3 regions of the Paenibacillus sp. EB106-06-01-XG199 genome follow, and region 2 is predicted to be linked to each of the others. Evidence: riboswitches for the same ligand, from Rfam matches in the RefSeq annotation. Region 2 holds a riboswitch; each other region holds the start of a gene.

Region 1 (9,788 bases), on a different contig from region 2:
CACATGGAGATGAGTACGGATTACGGTGAGGGGAGTCCGCAAATCATGCGACAGATCGGAAACCAGGCGCTTGCGCAGCCCCTCCTCTTCCGCCTCTCTAGACCGGCTGGCAGTAAGCTCAGTCACCATCGTATTAAAGGCCTCCTCCAGACGGCCAATCTCATCCGTTCTGCCGCCAGAAGTAACGGGCTTCGGAATTCCGGCCCCGCCCGTGAAACTCATCGCCGTCTGCAGGCGCAGCAGCCGGGTCCGGATCCCTATGAAGAACAGCAGCGACACCACAATGAAGCCGGCAAAAAACAAAACCAGAACGATTAAATACCACGAGCTTAGCCCATCAATACTTTCTTCATCCCTCAATGCATCCGGAATTTGCATCACCATAAAACCTTCTCCGGCTTCCGCACGGTCTCCTACAAAGGCGACAATGGCGAGCGGATTAAGCTCTGTGCTCTTTTTCATAAAGGCAACCGCCTCTGCAGCACTCCACTGCGCGGGCAAAGCATCACCCTTTACCTGCTTCTGCAGCTCGGGATCTTCCGGCATAAGGCTTAGCCTGGTTTTCCCGTGGCTGTCTACCCAGAACATCCCGGCCAAAGGATACTCACTGCTGAGTTGCCGCATCCGCTCATTGATCGCCTCCGGCGGTTTGCCCAGCAGATCCAGCGCTTCCTGATGCCACATGGTCTCCAGCTTGGTGATTCTGGAGTAAGGGGCATACTCATCAGGCGGACCTTCCCGGGTCCATGCGCTGAATAGGCCGTATCCGACAAAGGTTGCCGTCATCATGACAGGCAGGAACAGCAGCGCTGCAATAATGATCAGCAGGTAGCGGGAAAGCAGCGAACTGCGCAGTTTATACAAGCGCCTAATGGCCCTCATGCTCTCACCCGGTAGCCGATTCCCCGGACCGTCTCTATAATCTCGGGTGCAGCCGGGTCAAGCTCCAGCTTCTCGCGCAAATACCGGATATGTACCATCAGTGTCTTGTCCCCCTCTATGTAAGCCTCACCCCAGACGGCTTCATAGATCTGTTCCTTGGTCAGAATCTGCCCAAGATGGCGGAGCAGGTAGGAGAATATCTGAAACTGCTTGCCGGTTAACAGGATTTCTTTGCCGCTTGCCGCTTCTTGAATAAGGTGTTCCCCTTCATGGACGATCAGATGCTTAATCCTTATCGGTGCAGGTGCCGCAGCACCGCTCCTTCTCAGCAGGACTTCAATCCGTGCGACCAGCTCATCCGGGTGAAACGGCTTGGTTAAATAATCATCGGCAAATTCCAGCCCCTGGAGCTTATCGTCGATGGAGGTGCGGGCGGAGAGCATCAGAATTGGCAGCCCCGGATACGTCCGCTTCAGCCGCTGCCCAACGGTGAAGCCGTCAAGACCGGGCAGCATGACATCGAGAATGGCTAACTGACAGCCGGCAGCCGCCTCCACTGCCCCTTCACCGCTCTCCAGCCAGCGGACGGCATACTGGCGTTCCCGAAGATCGGCGGAAACCGCACTGCCAATCTCCCTGTCATCTTCAACATATAACAATGTAACGCTCATTTAGCTTTCAATTCCTTTCTCGGTGGAAATGGCAGGACATCATAAAAACCCGAAGGCGGCGGATTACCGTCTGCGCTTCGGGGAGGGTATAGGTTGTATTGATTAGCACCAAAGGAACCGGACCGGTAACATTATCGAGTACGTCTAAATTTCAAATTTTCAGCCCTCTAATTGTAACATGATTTACCATAAGCCAGCTATCCTCCGGACGGCAAAAAGCCATCTATAAACCGTAGGGTTTACGATGGCCAGCTGTTTCATATCTTAGGTTTATTTGCCGTTAACTGCGGCCGCAGGCTGCCAAACGCCATGCTCTTCGTTTTTGCCGACATACTCTATCCGTGCCGGTGTAAGCTCCAGAATGACATAGTCAGGATCATCCGGTCCTTTGAACCATTTCTCCAGTGATTGGTCCCATACTTTGGCCCGTAAGCCTTCATCCCTGGTAACGGCGACTGTTGCTTCGATCTCCAGCACATCCTTGCCGCCGCCCTTTTCATATCCAAGCAGCAAAAAAGCATGCGGATTATCCTTCAGCTCTTCTACCTTATGCGTCTTCCGGTTGGTAGCGAGGTAAATGTTTAACCCCTCATGAAATACTGCCATATAACGCACCTTAGGTTTGTTGCCGGCTTCTATCGTGCCGAAGGAACCGAACTTATTGTCATCCAGCGCTTTGATGATATTTTGCTCCAGCTCATTGTTATCCATTGACGAAACAGCTCCTTTCCAATATGTGTGCTTATTATAGTGTACCCGTCCGGTTCAGAATGAATCCGGGGCAAAATCATGAACTCACTTATGCTTTTCTCCCGCCCTGGGGCTGGGTGTATGTCATCGCCGTGGCTGCAGACGCTGGCCATTATTGCAGGAATCCTATTTTCACTCAGCTTGGCAGCCTGGAAATTAGGGTAATATAGAAGATGTCAAAATCCTGTGCATAAGGGTGGAATCGTTAATGACTGAGCATTTCTCCGAACACACCGAACCTACACTACATACCGTTCTGCTGCAGTTTATTTTCCCCTTCTCCATCAAGGACGGTGAGGACAAGAGCCTGGCCCGGCAGCTTGGGCTTGACGGCTTCACCCGATTTTTTCTCAACAACAAAGAGCTGGAGGATGCTTATTACGGCGAAGGCTACTGCGTATCCCATGAGAAAATGGAGCGGAGCTATCTGCCGTTCGCAGCCCATGTCTTATTCCCGCGGGACAAGGATAAAGAAGATTCCTTCCGCCGGTTTTCCCGGGTAAACAATCTGGCCTGCAGGCTGGAAATGACACAGCAATCCGTAAACTTCCGGGTACTCTCGACGGATGTATTCATTTGTCCGTTTCAGCTTGGATTTCTGACCGTAAGAGTCCGCATCGAGGAAGAGAACCTGCCCTTCAGCACAGCGCTGGAATTCGCCGACCGTTTCCGCACACTCGAGGATGTCTCCTACCAGGACAAACATACCTATATCCATTACCAGGACAAAACCTTCGATCAGGTGGAGGATTTTGTGTTCAGGAATCTGGCCGATGGCCTGCAGCCGTTTATGGACCAATCGGAAATTGACGGGGCCTATTTTGAGACACTTCCCTTCTTCGTAGACGAACGAATGCTGGTCCAAGCCTTTTATGGCTTCAACCGGCAGGAGGATGCAGACGAGATCAGCGTGGAGCTGCGTTACCGCGCCTCCCAGCTGGATGGGCTGAATCTGTACGGAAAACCCTATATCAGCGCCAGCGATCCCGAGTATATCGAAGAGTACTGCCAGGCACATTCGTACAACCGCTGGGGGCCGGATACCTACTATATGACCAACGAGCAGACTTTCTGCTGCCTGAGCCGGGCCGAACCGGAGGTAGCCACTCCACTGGTCAATCAGATGTACGGGCAGTATTACTACGGGCTGCTCCTTAGTATTTTCCACAAAATCGTCCTGTTGAAGCTTTCCAATCTCCACTCCCGGCTGCGTATCAACCACGATTATGATCAAATTGAGAATCTGATCTTCCTGATTAACAAGTTTTCGGCCAAGTTTTATTTTCTGGAGCTGATTTCACAGTCGCAGGGCCGGGAGATCTTCATCCAGCTGCGCAAAGTATACGGCAATGATGCCCTCTTTGATGAAGTCAAAATGACCCTGAACGACCTGTTCCAGTACCAGGAGAAATTCCAGGCTAAACGCCGGGATACGCTGCTGATGATTCTGACTGTCTTTACAGTGGTGAGCGGCATCTACGGGATGAACCAGGTTATTGAAGACTTGAAGGGACGCATTGAATGGAGCAAAATGCTGGAATACTCTCCTTTTGAATATTTGGCACTGCTGCTCACCTTCACCGGGATCCTCGTCAGCATCCTCCTGACGCTGAAAGAGCTGTGGAACGGAATCCGCAGCCGCCGCAGAAAAAGATTTTATACCAAGGATTGATAAGCTTCCGGAAACTATCATGAGCGCCGGGGCGGAACCGGGGAAGCTGCTGCTGCCGGAGCTGCACGGAACGAAATTTCCGCCGAACAGGAAGTTCTTTCCCGCGAGACGGCCAGTGAATTGATCGGCTGCGTGCAGCAGATGGGCGAACCGGACCGCAGCCTGTTTCTGCGCAGATATTTCCTCTATGAGAGCCTTGATCAGCTTGCGCAAACCTTCAGTCTCAGTAAAAAGGCAGTCGAAAGCCGCTTATACCGTTGCCGGACGCTGCTCAAGCAGGCGCTAGGCCTGTCTGAGAGTCAGGGAAAGGAGGCGCAACATGGCCAAAGACATGAAAATTGAGGAACAGCGCCTGTTCGGAATGATTGATTCTATGAACTTCAGTGATGCGGAACTTGCCTTAGGTGTACTGCCGGAGATTAACCAAGGTCCGCACCTGGCAGACGAAGAGGAGACAGCTTCGCTCGCCCGCATCAAAGCACGTACACTTGCCCGTCTGGAGCCTGAAGCCGCTGTCCACACCGTCCGTTCCTTCGCCCGGAGATCCCGGAGGCGGAATATCTTCGCGGCCGCAGCAGCGGTAATACTCATTGCTGCCGGTATGCTCGCCTTCTCTCCTGAGGTACAGGCCGGGTTAAGAAAGGCGCTGAGTTTCCTTCCTGGCTTCGGCACCGTCGTGGAGAACAGCCCCGGTGACCGGATCTATGTGCTGGGCAAATCCTATGATATTGCTCTGGGGGACGGAAGTCTGACCGTAGATGCCGTTCTCCTGCAAGAGCTTGGCGGGAGTATTACGCTTCGCGGCCGGAAAGTCCCTGAAGTCAGCGAATTTGAGGCAAATATCGGCGGCAACCGCTATACTTTCACCTCTTACATGCGTTCGTCCTCGGAGAGTGAGTGGTACGGCAGCTACAGTTCAACTCAACCGCTGCAACTGAAGAAGAATAATCTTCTAACCCTGCATCTGGTCGGCACAACCGTTGGTCCGTTACAGCTCACCGCTCCGAAGACAGCTGAGGAGCTCGGGGAACTCGGCGCAAGCGATATACAGCAGGATGTGCGGATTACTGCTTTTCCGGTGGACCTTGGCGGCGGGCTTGTCCGTGTCCAGTTATTGCCCACTCTGACGGCGGAATCCGGGCTGACTGTCCATGCTTACGGACTGGAGCCGCTGGTCCCTGGATCAGGTCTCTATATAGAGAACGCAGCAGGAGAAAAGGCGGCACTGGAGCAGCCTGAATCCATGTCCTATCCTTCCGACTTCCGGTTTCATGAGACTGCCGGGGCGGGCGCTTGGCCTTATACGGTCTTCATTCCTTATATTGAAGTTTCAGATCATGACGCTGTATCTGCAGAAGTAGAGATTCCGCTGCCTGATATCGGCCAGGAGCAAATGCTCCACACACGCGCGGAAATCGCGGGCTTTCCGGTAGAGTTCACCCGCATTGAACGTACCGGCGAGACGGCTGCCAGCGTCGATGTGAATGTGAATTTCAATGCCGCAAAGCTGCGGACGCTGAAGCATTTTCTTATTCGCTATCCGGGGCAGGCGGACAACAGCTCGTTCTCTTGGGTGAATACGGACCAGACCTACGGCGTGATGAAGACCCTCCATTTAGAAACAAAACCCGGGGAGGATAAGCTGCGTTTTAAGCTGTCCGAGCCGCATTTTCTGCTCAAAGGGCCGTGGCGCCTGCCGCTGAAGCTTGATAGCTAAGCAGAGTTGCTACTGGACAACTATGGAGCAGGCGTCTATAATACACCGTAAGAACACAGCAATACCTATAACTTCATAGTACCAGGGGTGCTGGAATTGGCCGGCTGAGATTGTATCCCACAAGATACTGACCCTTATACCTGATCTGGATAATGCCAGCGTAGGAATCGTCAATCGCTTACGGCCGTTTATGGCCCAAGCCACAACCTTGCGCAAGTAACTGGTGTCCCGATTCTCGGGGCACCTTTTTTGTATGGGACTATTCAGAATTTGGAAGACTAGGGTTGCTGGAAGGAGAGAAGAAGAGAAATGGGAGTCACAAAAGTATTAAAGCTCAGCCTCACCTGCATGCTGGTCTTTGCCATTGCCGGATGCGGCAATAGCAATGGGAACTCCGGGGGGAATGCGGCAGAGACTGCCGGGAACAGCACCGCTGCTCCTGAAACCACTGCCGGGGCAGCAACGGACGCTCCGAAGGAGCTGACCAAGGTCAAGGTCGCGCTGGACTGGACGCCGAATACGAATCATACCGGGCTTTATGCGGCAAAAGAGCTGGGCTATTACGAAGAGGAAGGGCTGGATGTTGAAATCGTGCAGCCGGGCGCTGCCGGTTCCGACACGATGGTTACCTCGGGCGAAGCCGCTTTTGGCATCAGTGCCCAAGAGGCACTGACGCTGGCCCGCCTGCAGAAGGTGCCGCTTGTGTCCATCGCCGCTATCATTCAGCATAATACCTCCGGGTTCGCTGCACCGAAAAACCGCAATATTAAGACACCGAAGGATTTCGAAGGCAAAACCTACGGCGGCTGGGGTTCCCCTGCCGAAGAAGCGGCCATGAAAGCCATTATGGACCCCGAAGGCGGAGATGTGAAAAAGGTGAAGCTGGTGAACATCGGTGAAGCGGACTTCTTCACCGCCGTGAAACGCGACATTGATTTTGCCTGGATCTTCTATGCCTGGACCGGGATTGAAGCGGAGCTGCGCGGAGAACCGCTCGACATGCTCTACCTCAAGGATTATGCACCCCAGCTCGATTACTACACGCCGGTACTGACTACGAGCGAGAAGGAAATTGCCGAACATCCGGAGCTGGTGAAGGCTTTCCTTAAGGCTACCTCGAAAGGTTATCAATACGCCATTGATCAGCCGGAGGAAGCCGCAGCCATTCTTTCCAAAGCTGTTCCTGAGCTGGACCCCAAGCTGGTCCTGGCCAGCCAGAAATGGCTCAGCCCGAAATACAAGGATGATGCCGTCCGCTGGGGCGAGCAGAAGAGCGAGGTCTGGCAGGATTACGCCGACTGGATGTATGGCCTGAAGCTGCTCGATCAGCCGCTGGATGTTCCAAGCACATTTACGAATGAGTTTTTGCCAGCTAACTGATTAAGGATGAAGTGATTTAAACTGAGAGGATTGATATATTGTGGCCAATACATTGCTAAGCATTCAGGTAATTCCCAAAACTCCGAACAACGAGGATTCGATTCCTTACGTGGACAAAGCCATCGAAGTGATTCAGAAATCCGGTGTAAAACATCAGGTTAACCCGCTGGAGACCACGATGGAGGGCGACATCACCGAGCTGCTTGAGGTTGTGCGCCAGATGCATGAAGCGCTGATTGCCGCAGGCAGTCCGAGCGTCATCTCCCAGATCAAAATCGCCCATAACCCGAATGGAATCAGCATGGACAAACTGACGGAGAAATACCGGCCGTGAGATCGTATTGGAAACAGATTTGGCCGCCCCTTGTGGCGGTCGTCTTTTTTCTGGGGTTATGGCAAGTTTCGGTATCCCTGTTCCATATCGAGTCATGGATCCTTCCCAGCCCAAGCGATATCGCCCGGGAAACCTCGGGCAATGCTTCCGGCATTTGGGCACATACAGCGGCTACGCTGCGCCTTACCCTGATCGGCTTCCCCATCGGCACAGGCGTGGGTCTTATTGTTGCCCTGCTGCTGCATCTGCTGCCTTGGCTCAAGAGAGCTCTCTACCCGCTGCTCATTCTCAGTCAGAATGTGCCCTCGATTGCGCTCGCGCCGCTGCTGATTATCTGGTTCGGCTTCGGGCTGCTGCCGAAGGTTGTCCTGATTACACTTGTCTGCTTCTTCCCGGTTTCAGTCGCCGCCATGGGCGGCCTGATGCAAAGCGACCGGACCATGCTGAACTATATGAAGATGGCCGGCGCGAACAAATGGCAGATCTTCACCAAGCTGGAGCTTCCGGGCTCCCTGCCCGCCCTGTTCTCGGGGCTTAAAATTTCGGCCACCTACGCCGTAATGGGCGCTGTTGTCGCGGAATGGATCGGAGCTGACAAGGGCATCGGCTACTACATGCTGCTGCAAAAATCCGCTTACCGCACAGACCGCGTATTCGTCGCCATTGCCATCATCGTGCTGCTCAGTCTTGTGCTGTTCGCACTTATCGCGCTGCTGGAGAAATGGCTGGTGCGCTGGAAGCCGCGCAAAAGTTCCTAGAAAAGGAGGATGGCCGACAATGCCGCATATTACAGATAACCCGCCATCCGGCACTGAAGCAGCCGGCATTCCTGAAGCCAGGACCTTACCGCCTGCACTTGAGGTAAAAGGAATCTCCAAAACCTTCACCCACCGCCGCCGCGAAACCCGCGTGCTGGATAACGTATCCCTTACAGTGCGGCCGCAGGAATTCGTCTCGATTGTCGGACCCTCAGGCTGCGGAAAAAGCACTTTATTCCATATTATCGGGGGCCTGGAGCTGCCGGATGCCGGAACGGTAAGCATGAACGGCAACCTTGTTACAGGGCAGCGCGGAGAGATCAGCTACATGCCGCAGCAGCCCGCGCTGTTCCCTTGGCGAAGCATCGAGGACAACGTCCTGCTCGCCGGTGAGCTTAAGGGCGCGCCGCAGGCTGCGGCGCGGGAAACCGCCCGCCACTGGCTGGCCAAGGTCGGCCTTGGCGGCTTCGAGCGGGCCTACCCGCATATGCTGTCGGGCGGCATGCAGCAGCGGGCTGCCTTCCTGCGGGCGCTGCTCGCGCCGCAGGAGCTGATGCTGCTGGACGAGCCGTTCAGCGCGCTGGATGCGCTGACGCGCAGCGAAATGCAGCGCTGGCTGCTGGAGCTGTGGGAGGAGAACCGCCGCTCCGTGCTGTTCATCACCCACAACATCGAAGAAGCGCTGCTGCTCTCCAGCCGCATCTATGTGTTCTCTGGACGTCCCGGCTCCGTCCTGCATACGGTCGATGTCCCGTTTCCCCGGCCGCGCCGTGAGGAAATCGCCGATTCGCCGGAATTCCTCCAGCTCAAGCGCCAGCTGTCACAGTGGATGCGGGAAGAGCAGGCGAAGAGTTCCAAGTAGTCTTAAGCGATATCCGCTTAACAGCCTCTACAAAAGACCAGCCGCCCTATGAACCGGACGGCTGGTCTTATTAATATGTAGTTATTTCAAGATAACGGCACACGAATGCGCACTGATTCAGCAGCGCAGGGCTCAGCAACACAAACAAAAGGAAACTTGTCCGCTAATTTTATATAAAACCCACTTAATATTGATTTAGAGGGAATTACTACCTGTATTATTCAGTAATTAGGCCATTTTTCCATTTCTCAAGGAATTACCGGTAGTAAATCCCTCTGATTACCCATCATTCTGTCGGTGGCATAATTAGCGGGACCCTTTCCCTTTAAGCTATAGGCATACATCGGCTCCACAAAGAGACTAATAGCCCCCTTCCCGCCGCTCCATATAGCATTCAGCCTTATCACAATTTATCCGTACATAACCAGTAACAATCCACCTGTAGCACGCCCGCCACAGCATTCGGGAATATCAAGAGATAATAAACGCCTAGATCCAGCCCTTCTCCTCAGCCAGCCGTACGGCTTCGATCCGGCTTTTCACTTCCAGCTTACCCAGAATTTCCGAGATGTAATTGCGGACTGTGCCATACGAGAGGTGCAAACTCCCGGCAATTTCACCAGCCGTCTGCCCTGCACCGGCCAGCCGCAGAATCTCCCGTTCACGGGAGGACAGCGGATTCTCTTCCCGCAGGCTGCCGAAGACCAGTTCCGGAGAGACCTCACGGTGTCCTTCCATGACGCGCCGGATCGCATCCGCCAG
Region 2 (9,788 bases):
TGGCGCTGTTCCACGACGCCTCCGAGGTATTCACCGGCGATATCGCTACGCCGGTGAAACATAACAACCCGCGGCTGCTGTCCAGCTTCCGCGACATGGAGCGGGTCGCCGCCGAACGTCTGGCGGCGATGATTCCGCCGGAGCTAAGTGCGGTCTACGCGCCGCTCCTGCAGCCGCAGGACAGCCCGCCCGGCTCAGAGGATGCCGGGCTGCTGCGCTATGTCAAAGCAGCGGACGTGCTGGACGCCTACCTGAAATGCGTCTGGGAGGTCGCTGCAGGCAACCGCGAGTTCGCTGCTGCCAAAGAGCAGACCGCGACGAAGCTGCGCGTACTGGAACTGCCGGAGATGGATTATTTCCTGGCCCATATGGCTCCAGGGTTTGAAATGTCGCTGGACGAGCTGTCCGCTGGCATGAGCAGTGAGACCGGGGCGGATTCGGCAGATTGAATGCAGCAATTTGATCGCTTTTTATTAACGCAGCGAGTCCACCTGATGGGGCGGTGTAATCTTTGGTGAATGGAGCGGATCTGTCAGGATATCCCAGTCTTTGAAAACCGGCTGCAGTCCCTTGGCATACAACATTTCTGTAATTTCATGCACTTTGCGGCCATCCGAGATTTCAAACTGCGGGGTTCCGCCTTCAAGGGTATGCCCGCCTACCTCGGTGGATACTCCTGCGGACATTTTAGTGATGCCGAGATGGACCAGATGGTCGCGCAAAGCTGCCGGTTCCCGCGTGGACAATGAAATGCCCGCACGGGGCAAAAACAGTCGGTAAGCCAGTATGATCTGCACCAGCGCACGGTCGGTTACATCACTTGCCGGATTGAATTCTCCGAGATACGGGCGAAAGCGGGGAATCGACAAGCCGATTTCGCACTCCGGGTACTTATCCTGCAAGTATCTCGCATGCAGGGCAGTGGCCAGAGCTTCCTGGCGCCAATCGTACATCCCCAGCAGGGCACCAATATTCACAGATCGAAACCCGGCGCGGCAGCCGCGTTCGGGTGCATCCAGACGGTTGCGGTAGACTCTCTTCGGACCCTTCACATGCAGCTTCCCATAGGTCTCCTGATGGTAGACCTCCTGATACAAGGTAAGACCGTCTACCCCTGCCAGCCTCAGTTCATTGTATTCTTCCGTAGAGAGCGGATTAACCTCAATGCTGACAGAAGAAAAATAGTCACGGAGCACCTTCACGCACTCCCTCACATAAGCGGCCGGACTTTCACTCCGGGATTCGCCAGTCAAAATAAGAATGTGGCGCAGGCCTGTAGCGGCGATGGTTTCTGCTTCCTGCCTGACCTCCTCCAGTGTCAATTTTTTGCGCGGAAAGTCATAAATCGAGCTAAAGCTGCAATAAGTGCAATGATTCACGCAAAAATCGGCCAAATACATCGGCGTAAACAGCTGCATCACATGCCCGAAGTGCGTACGTGTCAATCTTTGCGCTTTCTGCGCCATTTCCTCCAGGTAAGGCTCCGCCGCCGGAGACAGCAGTGCCATCAGCCCGTCTTCGTCCAGATGCTCCAAACGAAGCGCCCGCTTCACATCCACGGCAGTATACTGCTTCCATAATGTCTCGTAAGGAAGCTGCTCCAGCCGGGTCAGCGTATCATAAAAGCTCATGCTCTTTCCTCCCTCCTTCTCTCCATTGGCTAGAACAAAAAGCCGGTCAGCGGCGAAGAGGCCGTTGCCGCCTCCTCCACCGGCCCCAGTCCGGCCAGATAAGCCTTGCGCCCTGCCGATACCGCCTCACGGAATGCCTCCGCCATTAGAAGCGGATCACGCGCAGTAGCAATTGCCGTATTCAGCAGCACGGCGGATGCTCCCATTTCCATCGCCTCAGCAGCCTCGGAAGGTCTGCCAATACCGGCGTCAACAATCACCGGAAGATCCACTTCTGCGATCAGAATCCGCAGCAGCTCCTTGGTCTGCAGGCCGCGGTTCGAGCCGATGGGCGCACCCAGCGGCATAACAGCGGCAGCTCCGGCTGCCTTGAGCCGGATAGCTGCCGAAAGATCGGGGCTCATATACGGCAGTACAACGAAACCCTCTGCAGCCAATATTTCCGTGGCTTTAACCGTCTCCATATTGTCAGGCAGCAAATATTTCTGATCATTAATCACCTCGATCTTCACCCAATTGCCCAGCCCTGCCGCCCTGGCCAGTCTGGCAATACGCACCGCTTCTTCGGCTGTGCGCGCACCAGAGGTATTGGGCAGCAGCGTCATATGGGAGGGAATATGAGTAACAATGTTGTCGTTGCTCTCCGTATCAACCCGGCGCAGAGCCACAGTAATGACCTGTGAACCCGAGCGTGCAATCACTTCGGGAATAAGGGTATTGCGGCTGTATTTTCCGGTTCCGATAAACAGCCTGCTGGATAAAGGAATTCCGCCGATAACGAAAGAATCTTGCATACAATCGCCTCCTGAGATAGTGGCTCCGCTTAAATGCGGTGCTTCTGTTGCTGATACGCTGAGTTTTGATCTTACCTCTTATGTCTTACCTTTAACTCTTGTTTCTTACGTCTTATGTCTTATGTCTTATGTCTTATGTCTTACGTCTTGCGTCTTGCGTCTTGCGTCTTGCGTCTTGCGTCTTACCCCTTACTTCCTACGTCTTACCTCTTACTTCCTACGTCTTACCTCTTACTTCCTACGTCTTACGTCTTACCTCTTGCTTCTTGCCTCTTACTGCTTTCATCCGGCAACACACACCGGCTTCAGCCCCCGCCGACAAAATGGACCAGCTCTACGCGGTCACCTTCGCTCAGCAGCGTATCTTCGTAAACGTCCTTGCCGACGATCTCACCATTCAGCTCCACGATAACCAGTCTCCCGGCCCACTCTGACCGGCTTAGCAGATCAGCTACAGTCCGGCAGCTCTCTTCATAGGCCCCGCCTTTTCCATTCACGATCAAATTCATGCTTGCTCACCTCCTTTAACTGGTGCAGGAGCATTATTCATGGCTTCAGGCTTAGGGTACGGCCTGAACTGCTGATCTGTAGGCTGTAGCGGCGGCCACAGGATCTCCCGCACTGCATATTCCGGACATTACGGCAATTCCGGCAGCACCCGTTGCCAGAACCTTACCGGCATTACCCGGCTCAATTCCGCCTATGGCGATCAGCGGAATGCTGCTGCAGCGGACAGCCGCAGCCAGCTGCTGCAATCCGCGTTCCCGCTGCCCCGGCTTGCAGGCCGAGGGAAACACATGCCCGAACAGGCAGAAGTCCGCTCCCTGCCGGCCGGATTCGGCCGCCTCCTCCGGGGAATGCACCGACCTTCCCAATCGCAGGCCCGGTGCTATGCCGCGTGCTGCGGCAGGCGGCAGGCTGTGCCAAGCCAATTGGACCCCGCCCGTCCCTGCGGCCAGCGCAACGTCTACCCGGTCGTTGATCACCAGCTTGGAAGGCGGAACCCCTGCTATGATCAGCTGCTCCGTCAGAGACATGAGCTCCCGTACAGACATTGCCTTTTCCCGGAGATGGATATAATCCACTATGAAATGCACAGCCGCAGCCAGTTGAACAAACTGCGCCGGATTTTGCTTTCCATCCGAGATCAAATGTATCTCTTTCAACATGTTCACCTTCTCCTGTTCTTTTGCATTACCGGCAAACACAAAAAAGACCACCCCCGTAAAGGAGGCAGTCTGGAATATATACAGGAATACCGGGCCATTCAGCCCCGCTGCAGTTATTCGTTCTCCACTTCCCTACGCTGGTATAAACCAGATCAGGTTCAAAGGGTCCGAACGGGTATGTTCGTCTCAGCCTTGCGGCACCCCTAGTGACAAATCCATATTCAATTACGCTTAACGTTTCATATACTAACATATTATTCCTTGAAGAGCCATCCTTTAAAAGAGGCCTGCATCAAAAAGAGCGGAACCCAAGATTCCGCTCCAGACTCTAATTATGCATAGCAATGGAATCAGCAACCGCATTTAGCCGTTTACGACCTCGCCGCCGTTCACATGCATTACCTGTCCGCTTACATAAGATGAATCGTCGGAAGCCAGATATACATAGGCTGGAGCCAGCTCCTCCGGTTGTCCCGGGCGTTTCATTGGCTGCGTGCCGCCGAATTCACTGACTTTCTTCGCGTCAAAGGTCGACGGAATAAGCGGTGTCCAGATTGGACCCGGCGCTACGGCATTAACCCGGATGCCTTTGTCCGCCAGGTTCATCGACAGAGAACGGGTAAAGCTGAGAATCGCCCCTTTGGTGGACGAATAGTCCAGCAGCTGCGGGCTGCCCCGGTAGGCTGTGATCGAAGTCGTGTTGATGATCGTGGACCCTTTTTTCAGGTGGGGCATGGCTGCCTTGGTCAAATAGAACATCGAAAAAATATTCGTGCGGAATGTCCGCTCTAACTGCTCAGAGGTAATATCCTCAATTTTCTCCTGCGGATGCTGCTCTGCCGCATTATTAATCAGGATGTCCAGCTTGCCGAGTCCTTCCACTGTCTTATTGATCAGATCCTGGCAGAACGCCTCCACGCCGATATCGCCGGCGATCAGAATGCACTTCCTTCCCTCTTGCTCTACCTGGCGTTTAGTCTCTTCGGCATCGGAATGCTCATTGAGGTAGGAAATAACGACATCCGCACCCTCCTTCGCAAAATGAACGGCAACCGCCCGGCCAATACCGCTGTCTCCTCCTGTAATCAGAGCCGCCTTGCCCAGCAGCTTGCCCGCCGCCTTATAGGCTGAGGTCTCGAATTCCGGCAGCGGATTCATTTCACTTTCAATTCCGGGCTGGCGGTCCTGCACCTGCGGAGGTAATGTTTTTTTGGTTTGCGTGTTGTCTGGCATGATCCATTCTCCTTTCGCTGTGTACCTGTTGGTTACTCATCGTTTTAGGGTTGGCTCAGGGTGTCTGGTTTATGCACCTGCAGATCATCTCTTTATTTGCTTTACGTTATGTTACTTACCACACCTTGGGCGCGGTCAAACTAAAATGTCAGTTGTTTTTGCCGGGGAAGGCGATATACTTTACAGAGAAAGCACTAATCCAGCAATGGAGTTGCAGATATATGCAGACTGTGACTGCGGCATGGCTGGGTGGTACCCGATAGACTTGTCCTGAAGTAATGTCTGCACCCAAAAGCCCGCTCTCCATGTCAATCCGGAGGCGGGCTTTCTGTAGTCTTTCTATGAAGGAAGTCTTAAATAATGCTGTTGTACACCATAAAAAACACCATCAGCACCAGCGCCACCATGAGCAGCAGGCTCAAGGTACGGATTTTGCCTGTCTCTGCGGATACGTCACGGTTCTCGCGCATGCCGGCTGCGGCAAGACGCAATGGTTTGCTGATGATGCCGCCGAGTGCAAACATAGCAAGCAGCAGAACAACCACCACGATCATCCACGGTACCGAATATTCACCCTTCGTCATCATATAGCCGCCAGTCAGCAGTTGGATGACCAGACCGTACTGGGCGAAGCGGTTGAAGCCGCCGATAGCGCTAAGCGTTCCTTCTCTCGCAGGGACGCTCAGCTTCTGGACACGCCCGAGAACAAACGGCAGCACCAGATAAAAGCCCAGCGCCAATGTACCGATCATATGTAGAAAAAACAAAAAGTGACCCATAACATACCTCCTCTAATGTTTTCAGTGATTTTAGTTACACTTCAATTATACCTAACCAACAAATAGAAGAAAAGAAAACCCCCATTATAATTTCTAAAATGGGGGCTCCCGCAGGTTACTGCTTAAATCCTAACTACCGAAGTAACGGCACGTACCGAATCTGCCGACTTATCCAAAGCCGCTTTCTCCTCTGCCGTAAGCTCCAGTTCATATACCTTCTCAATGCCGTCCGCACCCAGCAGCGCCGGAATGCCCATGAACAGCCCATCATAACCGTATTCACCTTCAAGCAGGGCGATTACCGGGATAATCCGCTTCTTGTCCTTCAGGATCGCTTCAGTCATCTGGACCAAGGAAGCCGCTGGCGCGTAATAAGCGCTGCCGTTGCCGAGCAGGCTGACAATCTCGCCGCCGCCGGCTCGTGTACGCTGTACAATCTCCGCAATTCGCTCTGCGGAAATCAGCGTATCAATCGGAATGCCGCCTACGCTGGAATAGCGTACGAGCGGTACCATATCATCGCCATGTCCACCCAGCACAAAGCCGCGTACATCTTCAACCGAAACGTTAAGCTCTTGGGCGATAAAAGTACAGTAGCGGGCCGTATCCAGCACACCGGATTGTCCGATTACCCGGTTTTTGGGGAAGCCTAGTGCATTGTAAGCCACATAAGTCATCGCATCTACCGGATTGCTCAATATAATTACGATGGATTCCGGAGCGACACGTTTCACATTTTCGCAGACCGATTTCACAATTCCCGCATTGGTATTCACCAGATCATCGCGGCTCATGCCAGGCTTGCGGGCGATGCCTGCCGTAATAATCACGATATCCGAATCCGCAGCATCCTCATAGCTTGAGGTTCCCGTAATCTGGCTGTCGAACTTCTGCACAGGACCGGCTTCCAGCATGTCAAGCGCCTTGCCTTTGGTCGGGTTCTCGAGCTGCGGAATATCCAGCAGCACCACGTTGCCGAGTTCCTTCTGGGCAAGCATAAGCGCCGTGGTAGCGCCAGTGAAGCCGGCACCCACGACTGTAATTTTATAACGTTTGATGGCCAAGAGATACCCTCCTACAAGACTACAGATTATTGATAATTTCGTCGGCAAACGCGGAGCATTTCAGCTCTGTTGCGCCTTCCATTTGACGGGCAAAATCATAAGTCACTGTTTTGTTGTTAATGGCGGTACTCATTCCTTTGTAGATAAGGTCAGCCGCTTCCTGCCAGCCCAAATGCTCCAGCAGCATTACTCCGGAAAGAATGACCGAACCCGGGTTCACAACGTCCTTATCGGCATATTTCGGAGCCGTACCATGTGTTGCTTCAAAGATAGCATGCCCTGTTAAATAGTTAATGTTCGCTCCCGGAGCGATGCCGATGCCGCCGATTTGAGCAGCAAGCGCGTCGGACAAGTAGTCACCGTTCAAGTTCAGCGTAGCAATCACGTCGAAATCGGTCGGACGGGTCAATACCTGCTGCAGAGCGATGTCGGCAATTGCATCCTTGATGATGATTTTTCCGGCAGCTTCCGCTTCCTTCTGGGCAGCATTGGCCGCAGCTTCACCATCACGTTCCTTGATGACATCATATTGGTTCCAGGTGAATACTTGGTCGCCGAACTCCTGCTCAGCCACTTCGTAACCCCAGTTCTTAAACGCACCTTCGGTAAATTTCATGATATTGCCCTTATGCACAAGCGTTACGCTCTTCCGTCCATGCTTGATCGCATATTCAACTGCAGCGCGCACCAGGCGCTTCGAGCCTTCGGAAGATACTGGCTTGATGCCGATTCCGGAGGTTTCCGGGAAGCGGATTTTGTTCACACCCATTTCCTTCTGCAGGAATTCAATTACTTTCTTGACAGCCTCGGAGCCTTCCTGGTACTCGATACCCGCATAAATGTCTTCTGTATTCTCACGGAAGATAACCATGTCCACCAGCTCCGGATGTTTCACCGGTGAAGGCACTCCATCGAAATAACGCACTGGACGCAAACATACATACAGGTCCAGTTCCTGGCGCAACGCCACATTCAAAGAACGGATTCCGCCGCCGATTGGAGTAGTAAGCGGGCCTTTAATAGCTACAATATATTCACGAATGGCTTCCAGCGTATCATTAGGCAGCCATTCACCATATGTATTGAAGGCCTTTTCGCCGGCAAATACTTCATACCAGGCAATTTTTTTTGCACCGCCGTAAGCTTTGGCTACAGCTTCATCAAGCACCCGTTTAGAGGCTTTCCAAATGTCGCGGCCAGTGCCGTCACCCTCAATAAAAGGAATAATCGGATGATTCGGAACCACCAGTTTGCCGTCTTCAATCGTGATTTGTTCGCCTTCTGTCGGCAGATCGTATTTTTCTAGTTTCAACATTTGTGGGGAATCCTCCTAAAAAGTTTAGTTTGGTTTGGTTAGCACATGCGTACATTCATTCTACTAGAGGGGTGGAGCGGCCCGCAAGGGCCGCCTTTATCTCTCGTCAACGGGAACGTATTTCTGTTCGGACATCCCAGTGTATTCTGCACGCGGGCGGATGATGCGGTTGTCTACATATTGCTCCAGAATATGCGCTGTCCATCCCGAAGCGCGGCTGATGGCAAAAATAGGCGTGAACAGCTCCCGCTCAATACCAAGCTGCGTGTATACCGAAGCCGAGTAGAAATCCACGTTTGGCTTCAGTCCCTTCTGCCCGGTGATCAGCTCCTCAATCTTGACGGACATCTCGTAGAGTGTGGTGTCATTCTTCATGGTGCCCAACTCACGGGACATCTTCATCAGATGTTTGGCACGCGGATCCCCATTCTTATAGACACGGTGTCCGAAGCCCATAATTTTCTCACGGCGCTCCAGCTTCCCGCGTATATAGGGCTCCACTGCATCCAGACTGCCGATCTCCTCCAGCATCTTCATTACGGCCTCATTCGCTCCGCCATGCAGCGGACCCTTAAGGGCACCAATCGCAGACGTCACACCGGAATACATATCGGAGAGCGTAGCCACAGTCACGCGGCTGGCAAATGTGGAGGCATTCAGCTCATGGTCCGCATGCAGCACCAGTGCAGCATCCAGCGCCTTGACGGATACGACATCCGGCTGTTTGCCCCATAGCATATAGAGAAAATTTTCCGCGATGGACAAGCCTTCTTTGGGTGCAATGGGCTCCAGACCTTTGCGGATACGCGCCAGCGCAGCGACTATGGTCGGAATCTGCGCCTGAAGCTTTACTGCCTTGATTTCATTAGCTTCACGGCTCATATCATCCGCCGCTTCATCATAGAGCGCGAGACTTGATACGGCGGAGCGCAGGGCAGCCATCGTGTTCGCTTCTTTGGGATACAGCTTCATTTGTGCAATGACCTGCTCCGGAATCGGTGCAAATGCGCTGAGATCACGTCGCAGAGCTTGCAGCTCAGGCGTAGTAGGCAGATTGCCAAACCACAGCAAATAAGCGGTTTCTTCAAAGGTGGCATTCTCCGCAAGATCGTCAATATCAAATCCGCGGTAAGTGAGGACGCCATCCACAATCGAGCTGATTGAGGAAGTCGTGGCGACGATGCCTTCCAGGCCTTTAGTAGCTGTCATAGTATCTCTCTCCTTTGCGAACAAGGGTTTAAAAGCCATTTCTAACATCGTGAAAACATTTACATTTTAAAGGTTTAAAAACATAAAAAGAAGGGCGATAAGACATCCTTAAAGATTGCAACCAACTTTCAGGGTAGAACCTTTAATAATCATACCGGATTTTGACGGTTATGTGAACAACGTGGAAGCTTTGACACGCATCAAATGATTTTATCGGAGAGATAGAAAAAAACTTCCGATCTTCCTGTTTCATGATTGCGCTTTCAGGTTATAGAGTCTGCCATGTTTTATGCTTTATGACTTTTGATAGTCTGTAAAATCAATCTATGAATATACATAAGACGAGCAGTTATTTTCTTGCGGGAGCAGCAATAGTGGGGGGATGAACGATGGACACGCTAGTGTTAAAAAGAGTGCTGCGCGGCCTTTGGGTTGTTCTCGCCGCTGCGGGGCTGATGTTCGCCATCTATGTATTGCTTCCGCTGCTCTATCCGCTCCTCCTGGCCTGGCTGCTCGCCTATATCATTCATCCGCTGGTGGTGATCCTGAAAGGCTTTAAGCTTCCGGGCTGGCTCGCCGTCTCGCTCTCGCTGC
Region 3 (9,788 bases), on a different contig from region 2:
GTACTGAAAATGGAACCAATGTTCAAATTTGGGATGACAATGGCTCAAACGCGCAAAAGTGGAATCTGTATCAGCTAAACTAGCGGGGTGGTTTGAAGAAGGCTCCCGGATTGAATTCAACTCTGCTCAATGTTAATCTAACTAATAGAGATGCATACAAAGGAGCGTTAACCTGATCATGTGGATTACTCTGTAAAGATTAACAATGCGAAAGGATGCCTGTAATAGTGATTACACTATTTTATTCAGCATGCTTTTCTTTGAGCTTACAGGGTATGCAGGGAAAGGTGTAATGTAAACCCATTCTGCGGATACCTTAGGGTATCCGCTTTTAATGTTGTGGGAAACCGTATCTCTATCACTCCTAACCTACATATCCTCCTAATAATGATTGGAGGGATTTTATTATGAAACCGAAGTTAGTCTTGATTGAGGGATTACCAGGATTCGGGAAAACAACAACGGCTCAATTAGTCCATGAAATTCTTACGGAAATGAACCTTAAATCTCAGCTGTTTTTAGAAGGGGATTTGGAGCATCCAGCGGATTATGAGGGAGTCGCCTATTTGGAGAAAAATGAATTCAATGAATTATTGAGTACCCATGGGAAGTTTCGGGATTTGTTGAATAATCGAGTGATTAAACAAGGGAACCATTATTTCCTGGAATATCGAAAAATCGCAAATGAATATGGGCCTGATTTTCCAGATGAGTTATTGCAGGCAGTTACCAAAAATGATGTTTATGAATTGTCGCTTGATCAAAACAGGAAACTGATAACAGAGCGTTGGAAGGGATTTGCAGCAAGTGTTTTAAATGGCTCAGACACCTTTGTTTTTGATTGTTGTTTTATACAAAACCCTGTAACCATTGGGATGATTAAATATGGTGCACAGAAGGAAGACGTTATAAGTTATGTGCTGGAACTGGCAGCGATTGTGGAGCGGCTGAATCCATTGCTGCTTTACGTAGAGCAGAACAATCTTGATCACTCTTTCAGAAAGGCCGTTAGGGAAAGACCTAAAGAATGGTCGGAGGGATTTATTGAATATTATACTAACCAAGGGTATGGAAAAAAGCAGGGTTATACAGGGTTAGAAGGAACCTTGGAGGTACTGAAGGCAAGAAAAGAATTGGAAGAAGAGATATTTAACGGCATAAACTTAACCAAGAAAAAAGTAAATAACTCTTCTTATGAATTAAATGATTATAAGCAAGTTTTGGTGGGGATTTTATCAGAATACTTTAGTTCAGTAAATTAAGCACATATGACAAGCTGAGTTGATTTCAGGCATTCACTGCTGATTTCACTCGGCTTTTTTTTACTTAAGTCTTATATATTGACTTGATATATATTGGTCTGTTATATTGCTAAGTGTGATGTGTAGATATCTTTAAATAAGGAGGAGCTATTCTTGAACACTCAGGATGTTATTTTAGGCTTGCTCATGAAAGAAGCGTTGACTGGCTACGAAATAAAGCAGTTATTGGAGAATGTGTTATCTAATTTCTATAGCTCTAGTTATGGCACGATTTATCCTACGCTTGCCCGCATGGAGAAGGAAGAATTAATAACCAAGGAAATTGTGCCCCAGAAAGGTAAGCCAAATAAGAATGTTTATAACATAACGGCTAAAGGGCGAGATTGTTTTAACGACTATTTACTAGCGCCACTAGAGGGAGACAGTAGTAAGAAATCCGATTTTATGATGAGGCTTTATTTTGGCCGATTTGTGGGGTATGACAAGGTGATTTTTTGGTTGAAGCAAGTACAAGAGGAATCACAAAAAAAGTTAGATCAGTTATTAGAGCAGTATTCACATTATAAAGCTGAAATGCACCCGGCCCAGATCATTTGCATCCAGATTGGGATAGCAGAATATAAAGCTAAACTTGCAACCATTGCCGAGGGATTGTTAAGCATGGAGCAGTTAGTGGAAGGGAATAGCAGTATTTAACGAATTCTGATACATTTAGGAGGGATTTTATTGAAAACAATTTTTGTCACGGGTGCTTCATCCGGCATTGGGAGAGCTACAGTAAAACATTTTGCTGAAAGAGGATGGAACGTAGTAGCCACGATGCGTGCACCTGAAAAAGAAACTGAATTCATCACATTGGACAATGTGTTGGTGTTGCGGTTAGATGTTGAGAAAACAGATACCATCCAATCTGCATTAGCTGAAGCTGTCCAGCGGTTTGGTAAAATTGACGTTCTCCTGAACAATGCCGGATACGGGACAATGGGGCTTATAGAAGTAGCTACGGATGAGCAGATCCGAAGACAATTTGAAGTGAATGTTTTTGGTCTTATTAGTATGACTAAAGCCATGTTGCCACATTTTAGATCTAATCAGGAAGGGTTGCTAATCAATATCTCTTCAATGGGAGGGATCGTGACCTTTCCTACGATGTCTCTGTATCACTCCACTAAATTCGCGGTAGAAGGTTTTTCTGAATCCGTATCTTTTGAATTAGCATCACAAAACATCAAAGTAAAGCTGATTGAACCAGGAGCCATTAGCACGGACTTTGGCGGAAGATCGATGGAGTTCTTTTTTAATGATGACTTAACGGATTATAAATCATTCACTACTGCCTTTCTGGGTAAATTAGGGGAAATGGAAAAAGCTCCAGACTATGCCTCGGCACCAGCACTTGTAGCTGACACTATTTATCAAGCGGCCACAGACGGTACAAGCAAATTCCGTTATGTAGTGGGAGAAGATGCGAAAATGCTCATAAGTATGAAGAAAAATACGGTTGAGGAAGAGTATCTAAGTAATATAGCTCAGCATTTTTCATAAAAGAGGAAGACGGTTATTCTAATAAAGGGAATTACATTTTCCTTGGAGAATAAAATGCCTATCGAATGGAGAATGACCATGAGAGAAGAGATGATGGATACAGGCTTACCCAGCGAACGAGTAGCACGCACGATGACGGCGATGGTCTATGATACCTACGGATCGCCAGAAGTCTTACGTATTGAAGAAGTGGATATCCCTGCACCGCAAGACCATGAAGTGTTGATCGAGGTCCACGCTGCCTCTGTTAATTCCTGGGATTGGGATCTCCTCCGCGGCAAACCGTTCATGAACCGCCTTGGCGGGCTCCGTAAACCCCGTTACCGTATTCTTGGCGCAGATATCGCAGGACGGGTCATCGCCGTGGGTGCCAATGCCAAAAGATTCCGGCCGGGGGACGAGGTTTTCGGGGACCTTTCCGGTTGCGGCTGGGGCGGATTTGCGGAGTATGTATGTGCCAGCGAGAAAGCCTTGTCACCAAAGCCGGCAGGCCTGAGCTTCGGGCAGGCAGCGGCTATTCCTCAGGCAGCCGTTCTAGCCTTGCAGGGCATGCGTGACAAAGGAAAGCTGCGAAAGGGCCATCGGGTTCTGATCAATGGGGGCGGTGGCGGAGTGGGTACGTTTGCGGTTCAATATGCCAAATGGGCCGGAGCGGAAGTGACCTGCGTTGACAGCGCCGAGAAGCTGGATATGCTGCGTACCCTCGGGGCGGATCATGTATTGGATTATACCAAAGATGACTTCACCACAAGCGGACAACGATACGATTTAATCCTCGATGTCGTTGGAAACCGTCCGGTTGTCGCGATGAAGCGCGCACTAACGTCAGGCGGTACGTATGTCATGGTCGGCGGTTCCTTTTCTTATATCCTCCTGGCTCTGTTGGTTGCACCGCTGTCTGCCTGGTTTGAAAAAAAGAAAATAGCACTTCTAATCCATAAGCCGAACCACGAGGATCAAATGGTTTGGAAGGAGCTTGTCGAAGCAGGCTACGTAGTGCCAGTTATTGATCGGCAATATCCGTTAAGCGGCGCGGCCCATGCCCTTCGTGATCTTGGAGAAGGCCGTGCGAAAGGGAAAATTATCGTGTGCATAAAAAGTCAGCTAAGCTAACAGTGCTCATCTGATGCAATCGATATTTATGATTTGCCAATTCCTTTATAAGAACACCGGTTGACAATTGCTGGATTTCTCTGTAACTTTAACATAACTAAATAAGAAACCACTAGGGGAGCCTGAATAGGCTGAGACGGGAAAAATGCATTCCTGGACCCTTGAACCTGATCTGGATTATACCAGCGTAGGAAAGTGGAGCCGGACTTTTATTTCATTGTTGGCGTTAGCCTTATATGGATTTTTGAGCCGCTCCATGTGGAGCGGCTTTTTTGCGCGTTTTCTTATTTACTCAAACCTTAAGGAGGAAATAAGATGCTGAATCAAGAGAAGAAACATGAGGTTGATCTGTGTGCTTTTCCGGGAAGTCACAAGGTGTATGTGGAGGGCTCACGGCCTGATATTCAAGTTCCGATGCGCGAGATTACATTAAGCCGAACCACGGGTACGGCCGGAGAAGCGGAGAATGCTCCTGTCCGTGTCTATGATACAAGCGGGCCTTATACTAACGATGAAGCCTATAGCGATATCCGCAAGGGGTTAACGCCTCACAGGCTTCAGTGGATCACGGAGCGGGGAGATGCCGAATCTTATGAGGGAAGAGCGGTTAAGCCGGAGGATAACGGGAATCTCACAGAGAAGCCGGCGGCAGAGGTGTTTCCGGGCTTGCAACGTCGTCCCTTGAGAGCCAGAGAGGGCCGCAATGTCAGCCAGCTGCATTATGCCCGCAGAGGCCTGATTACGTCGGAGATGGAATTTATCGCAGTCCGGGAAAATGTAACTCCTGAGTTTGTTAGAGAGGAAGTAGCCTGCGGCCGTGCGATCATTCCAGCGAATATTAACCATCCGGAGAGTGAGCCGATGATTATCGGGCGGAATTTTCTGGTAAAGATCAATGCTAATATCGGGAATTCGGCGGTGTCCTCTTCCATTGATGAAGAAGTAGAGAAGATGAGATGGGCTACCCGCTGGGGAGCGGATAACATCATGGATTTGTCGACGGGTAAAAATATTCACACCACCCGTGAATGGATTATCCGCAATTCTCCGGTGCCTATCGGGACAGTGCCAATCTATCAGGCTTTGGAAAAGGTAAACGGCAAGGCCGAGGATTTAACTTGGGAGGTATACCGGGACACCCTGATCGAGCAGGCGGAGCAGGGAGTGGATTATTTCACCATTCACGCCGGGGTACTGCTGCGTTACATCCCATTAACGGCCAAAAGAATGACGGGCATCGTCTCCAGAGGGGGTTCGATTATGGCGGCCTGGTGCCTGGCCCATCATCAGGAGAACTTTCTTTATACACATTTCGAGGATATTTGTGAAATCATGAAGGCTTATGATGTGGCGTTCTCTTTGGGTGACGGGCTGCGTCCAGGCTCCATTGCCGATGCTAATGATGAAGCCCAGTTTGCCGAGCTGGAGACGTTGGGTGAATTAACCTCGCTTGCCTGGAAGCATGATGTTCAGGTGATGGTGGAAGGCCCGGGCCATGTACCGATGCATCTGATCAAAGAGAATATGGATAAACAGCTTGAGCTTTGCCATGGCGCTCCTTTTTACACACTGGGACCACTGACTACGGATATTGCACCCGGCTATGACCATATCACCTCGGCTATTGGAGCGGCGATGATCGGCTGGTTCGGCACGGCGATGTTGTGTTATGTTACCCCGAAGGAGCATCTAGGATTGCCTAATAAAAATGATGTGCGGGAAGGCGTCATCACCTATAAAATTGCCGCCCATGCAGCCGACTTGGCCAAAGGACACAAGGGCGCGCAGGATCGGGATAACGCACTCTCCAAAGCGCGCTTCGAGTTCCGTTGGCGGGACCAGTTCCATTTGTCGCTCGACCCGGAACGGGCGCTGGAATATCATGATGAGACCCTTCCGGCGGAAGGGGCCAAAACGGCTCATTTCTGCTCCATGTGTGGACCCAAGTTCTGCAGTATGCGCATTTCTCATGGTATCCGCGATACGGCGAGGGTGCAGGAGGGACAAGAAGAACCGGAGCAAGCGATGATTACCGCAGGGATGCGGGATAAAGCAGAAGAGTTTAAGGAAGGCGGAGGTCTGATCTATAAATAAACCGTCGGTCCGGGACTGCCGCTAATCGCCCTCCCCCTCTCAATTGACAGTCTCCGGGCGTATACCTATAATGTAAATCAGATTATGAAAGCTGTTTCATTTCTGGTGGATAAGTTTGTTTCGGTGAGATGGAACCCCTTAATCAAGCGGGTTTCATTTTGTTTTTTCAGTGTATTTTTGTTCGCAAAAAGGAGAAGCCATGGACACAACGTTCTGCAAAATATTGGTGGTGGACGATGAAATGCTGGTACGGCAGGGGATAATCCATCTGCTGGATTGGGAAGGGGAAGGGTTTCAGATTGCAGGCGAGGCCTCCAACGGAAGAGAGGCTTTTGAATTAATTGAATTACAGCGTCCGCATATCATCCTGACCGATATCGTTATGCCTGTGATGGACGGGGAAGAGCTGATCCGGCTCGTCAAGGGGATGTATCCGGAAATTGAGGTGATCGTGCTTAGCAGCTTCAGTGAGTTCGAATATGTGCGTTCAACCTTCCAAAGCGGGGTTGCCGACTATATCCTGAAGCCCAGACTGGAGGCCGCTTCCCTGCTTGCCGTGCTGAAAAAAACCGCGCAGCGGATTCCGCTGCTTCAGCATGTGGACTGGAGAAGCGACAAGCTGCAATCCGCAGACTATATTCTGGACAAACTGGTTTCAGGCTTTCCAGTGGAGTACGACGAGGAAGCGCTGCGGGGGATGTTCCCCTTACCGGGCTTCGTGCTGCTAATTGCTGATATTGGCGACGAACCCGCTGCGAATAGCCGCAAAGAGGAATGGCTGGAGAACAGTATTCATTCTCTGCTGCACAGCAGCGTCAGCAGGGTGACCTTCCGCCGGCTGTCTCCGCTGGAGGGGCATGTCCGTCTGCTGTTTAATCTGGAGGAGGCTGGGTATGAGGCGCTCATCCGTCTTGCAGATCAGGTATTCACGGCGGGCATCCGTGCAAATATGTTCCTGAATCTCGCGGTCAGCCGGGTTTTCACTGAGCTGAGTGAACTGCATACGATCTATAAGGATGATCTGATGAAGCTGCTGGACCGCCGCTTCTTTCTCCCGGATCATTGTTTACTGGTAGATAACGGCGAGGAGGGACGGCAGGGTCCCGCTTTCGATCAGGATGCTTTCAGCGCAGAGCTGAACAGGCAGGAGTTCGATTTGGCTTTCGGCCGCTTGAGCGCATATGTCGCGTCCATGTCCGGCCGGAGAGATACAGGGATGTCCGAGTTCAAATCGTTTTTATGCCACAGTATGTTTCAGATCATCGGAATGCTGCTGCATTTCCATTACGAGGCCCGCGCCCTGGACCAAAGCAAATACGAATTCTTCCGCTCCATTCATGAGGCACGGCATATCGGTGAAACGGAGATACGGCTTGAGCAGTTTTTGCAAGCTGCGACGGAATGCGTAACCAAGAACCGCGGCGGAGTACCAGCCATTCAAAAAATTTTACTGTATATCGACGAGCATTATTCACGTCAGCTTACGCTGACCGAAGTAGCAAGGCAATTTCATTTCAACCCGTCCTATCTGTCTAATTATTTTGCGCTACATAACAAAGAGGGCTTCAACGAATATTTAAACCGGGTGCGGATCGAAAAGGCGTGCCTGCTGCTGAAAGAAAATGCCGGTCTATCCATTTCCGAAATCAGCAGTCTTGTGGGCTACTCAGACCACAGCTATTTCACCAGAGTATTCCGCAAGCTGATGGGAATCTCGCCCAGTCAATACCGGAAAGGCTAATGCAGCGGGAAGGAGTCCGAAATGGGACTAACGGAGAAATGGCTCACAAAGCTCAAGGATCAAAGCCTGTTCAGTAAAATATTCGCCGTCATGGTCATCAGCATCATTCTGGTTACCGTCCTGATTACCGGAGTGACCGTACAAATGTCCCAAAAGCTATTCGTGCAAACCTTCAGCATCACCAATTCCAAGATTATCGACCAGATCAAAAGTGCCTTGGAGAACTCCCATTATGCAACCGTCAACAGCGCTATTGAAGTCGGGCAGAGCGGCGTGATCAGAAGCTTCATGACGGAGAAGGATATCAATTCACTGGCGAACTTCAAGCGGTATTACAGTATGCGGGATCAGATGGACCGCATTCAATCCGGCATCGGAGGGACCAATATCGGCCTCTCCATTCTGGGTGTGAACGGAAGAAGCTACACCAGCGATGTTACTTATTGGTCGGGCTCCTCAGAAGAGTTGAAGAACAATCCCATTACAAAGGCCGCTCAGGAACGCAATGGGCAGCTCTTCTACAGCTTTATGGACGCCAGCCCGTTCAATTCACAAAGCCGTTATCTGGTCGCCGCCAAGGCGTTGACCGCCCCGGGTCTATCCAAGCCGTACGGCACTTTGTATATGTTCACCCGTGAAAGTGACTTTCGCAAGAACTACGCCAGCTTTACGAGCCAGGGAAACGATGTAATGTTTCTGGATACATCGGGCCTGATCGTGTCCAGTAACCGGACGGAGCAAATCGGCAGCATGTCTCCCGACCTGCTGAAGAGTGCGCAGCAGATCGCCGAGGTGGGCCTATCCAGCCAGGAGCTCACCATCGGGGGGCGGGAGGTCATCGTGCTGGCGGACTATTTGCCTTCGTACAACCTGTATATTGTGAATCTGATTGATAAGAAACAGACAATCGGTACGCTGCTGGACAAAAAGGCGATTTTTCTGATCGTTGCAGCAATCGCCGCCGTAGCCGTACTTGTCATCTATTTTCTGACGAAGAGGCTGACGCAGTCTTTGCGCACATTGGTCAAAAAAATGTCTAATGTCACCAAAAAAAGTTTCCATAACTACATGTCAGTTACCGGTACCTATGAGACAAGACAGCTAAGCACCGCATACAACTATATGCTCAAAGAGCTGAACGACTATGTCGGTCAGCTCGTGGAGACCCAAAAGGAGCAGCGGAAGGCGGAATTGGCCGCGCTTCAACAGCAGATCAATCCCCATTTTCTATACAACACGCTGGCGTCAGTCAATATTCTGGTGCAGAGAGGAAGCAAGGAACAGGCGACGGAGACCATTCATGCGCTGATTTCCCTGCTCCAGAACACCATCAGCAATGTGAACGAGACGATTACAGTGGAAGAAGAGCTTATTAACCTGAAGCATTATGTATATATTAATCAGGTCCGCAACGGCAACCGCATTAAGGTGGATTATTTCGTTTCACCGGACTGCATGTCTGCTAAAGTACCCAAGCTGGTTCTTCAGCCTTTTATAGAAAATGCCTTCTTTCACGCGTTCAATATCAAAACCTCCGGCTATATCTATGTCACCATTATGAAGGACAGGGATACGCTGCACTGCGAGGTGGTTGATACGGGAGATGGGATGGATTTGGACAACAAGGATTCGATTCCTGCCTCGTCCGTCAGCAGGCAACTGTTCAGCGGCATCGGCATCCGCAACGTTCATGACCGCCTGACATTGCTGTACGGTGAGCCTTACGGCGTATCCATCTCTAGCACACCGGGGCAGGGGACGAAGGTTTCTATCAAAATCCCCTGCTAACTACGGATTGAACCGGTGTTTTTGCAGCATACTATCCAAGCCACGCCATGAACCGGAGCCCTATATACGGCGCCGGTTTTTTGTATGTGCGATGTTTGTTGGACGGGAATTTACCTAAAAAAAGTGCGAAAGGAGAAAAAAAATGCTAACTCACTCTCCATGGAAGCGGATACAAAGACAATATTATCACTATTTTAACTAAATTAATTTCTAACGAAATGAAGGACCCGGATGATATTCTTGAT

Evidence for each region. Region 2 has a riboswitch for thiamine pyrophosphate ahead of AC3WT9_RS32155 (thiamine phosphate synthase). Riboswitches for the same ligand answer to the same signal wherever they lie in the genome.
Region 1: another riboswitch for thiamine pyrophosphate. It lies ahead of AC3WT9_RS24380 (ABC transporter substrate-binding protein); the one in region 2 lies ahead of AC3WT9_RS32155 (thiamine phosphate synthase).
Region 3: another riboswitch for thiamine pyrophosphate. It lies ahead of thiC (phosphomethylpyrimidine synthase ThiC); the one in region 2 lies ahead of AC3WT9_RS32155 (thiamine phosphate synthase).

Annotation. Positions count from the first base shown of each region.
Region 1 covers NZ_JBYTDQ010000007.1:240,538-250,325, forward strand. Annotated here, with positions in the region: gene AC3WT9_RS24350 (sensor histidine kinase) at 1-882, opposite strand, end outside; gene AC3WT9_RS24355 (response regulator transcription factor) at 879-1,553, opposite strand; gene AC3WT9_RS24360 (pyridoxamine 5'-phosphate oxidase family protein) at 1,824-2,264, opposite strand; gene AC3WT9_RS24365 (hypothetical protein) at 2,512-3,975, shown strand; gene AC3WT9_RS24370 (hypothetical protein) at 4,096-4,317, shown strand; gene AC3WT9_RS24375 (hypothetical protein) at 4,295-5,692, shown strand; TPP riboswitch at 5,766-5,876, shown strand; gene AC3WT9_RS24380 (ABC transporter substrate-binding protein) at 6,002-7,072, shown strand; gene AC3WT9_RS24385 (thiamine-binding protein) at 7,113-7,406, shown strand; gene AC3WT9_RS24390 (ABC transporter permease) at 7,403-8,164, shown strand; gene AC3WT9_RS24395 (ABC transporter ATP-binding protein) at 8,184-9,026, shown strand; gene AC3WT9_RS24400 (response regulator transcription factor) at 9,516-9,788, opposite strand, start outside.
Region 2 covers NZ_JBYTDQ010000016.1:23,957-33,744, reverse strand. Annotated here, with positions in the region: gene yfbR (5'-deoxynucleotidase) at 1-449, shown strand, start outside; gene thiH (2-iminoacetate synthase ThiH) at 474-1,631, opposite strand; gene AC3WT9_RS32165 (thiazole synthase) at 1,661-2,425, opposite strand; gene thiS (sulfur carrier protein ThiS) at 2,731-2,934, opposite strand; gene AC3WT9_RS32155 (thiamine phosphate synthase) at 2,986-3,594, opposite strand; TPP riboswitch at 3,707-3,809, opposite strand; gene AC3WT9_RS32150 (SDR family oxidoreductase) at 3,958-4,827, opposite strand; gene AC3WT9_RS32145 (hypothetical protein) at 5,181-5,606, opposite strand; gene mdh (malate dehydrogenase) at 5,729-6,670, opposite strand; gene icd (NADP-dependent isocitrate dehydrogenase) at 6,690-7,985, opposite strand; gene AC3WT9_RS32130 (citrate/2-methylcitrate synthase) at 8,082-9,194, opposite strand; gene ytvI (sporulation integral membrane protein YtvI) at 9,584-9,788, shown strand, end outside.
Region 3 covers NZ_JBYTDQ010000011.1:126,876-136,663, reverse strand. Annotated here, with positions in the region: gene AC3WT9_RS29345 (cellulase family glycosylhydrolase) at 1-83, shown strand, start outside; gene AC3WT9_RS29340 (P-loop NTPase family protein) at 408-1,262, shown strand; gene AC3WT9_RS29335 (PadR family transcriptional regulator) at 1,416-1,958, shown strand; gene AC3WT9_RS29330 (SDR family oxidoreductase) at 1,989-2,807, shown strand; gene AC3WT9_RS29325 (NAD(P)-dependent alcohol dehydrogenase) at 2,862-3,920, shown strand; TPP riboswitch at 4,025-4,131, shown strand; gene thiC (phosphomethylpyrimidine synthase ThiC) at 4,236-6,014, shown strand; gene AC3WT9_RS29315 (response regulator) at 6,214-7,755, shown strand; gene AC3WT9_RS29310 (sensor histidine kinase) at 7,777-9,543, shown strand.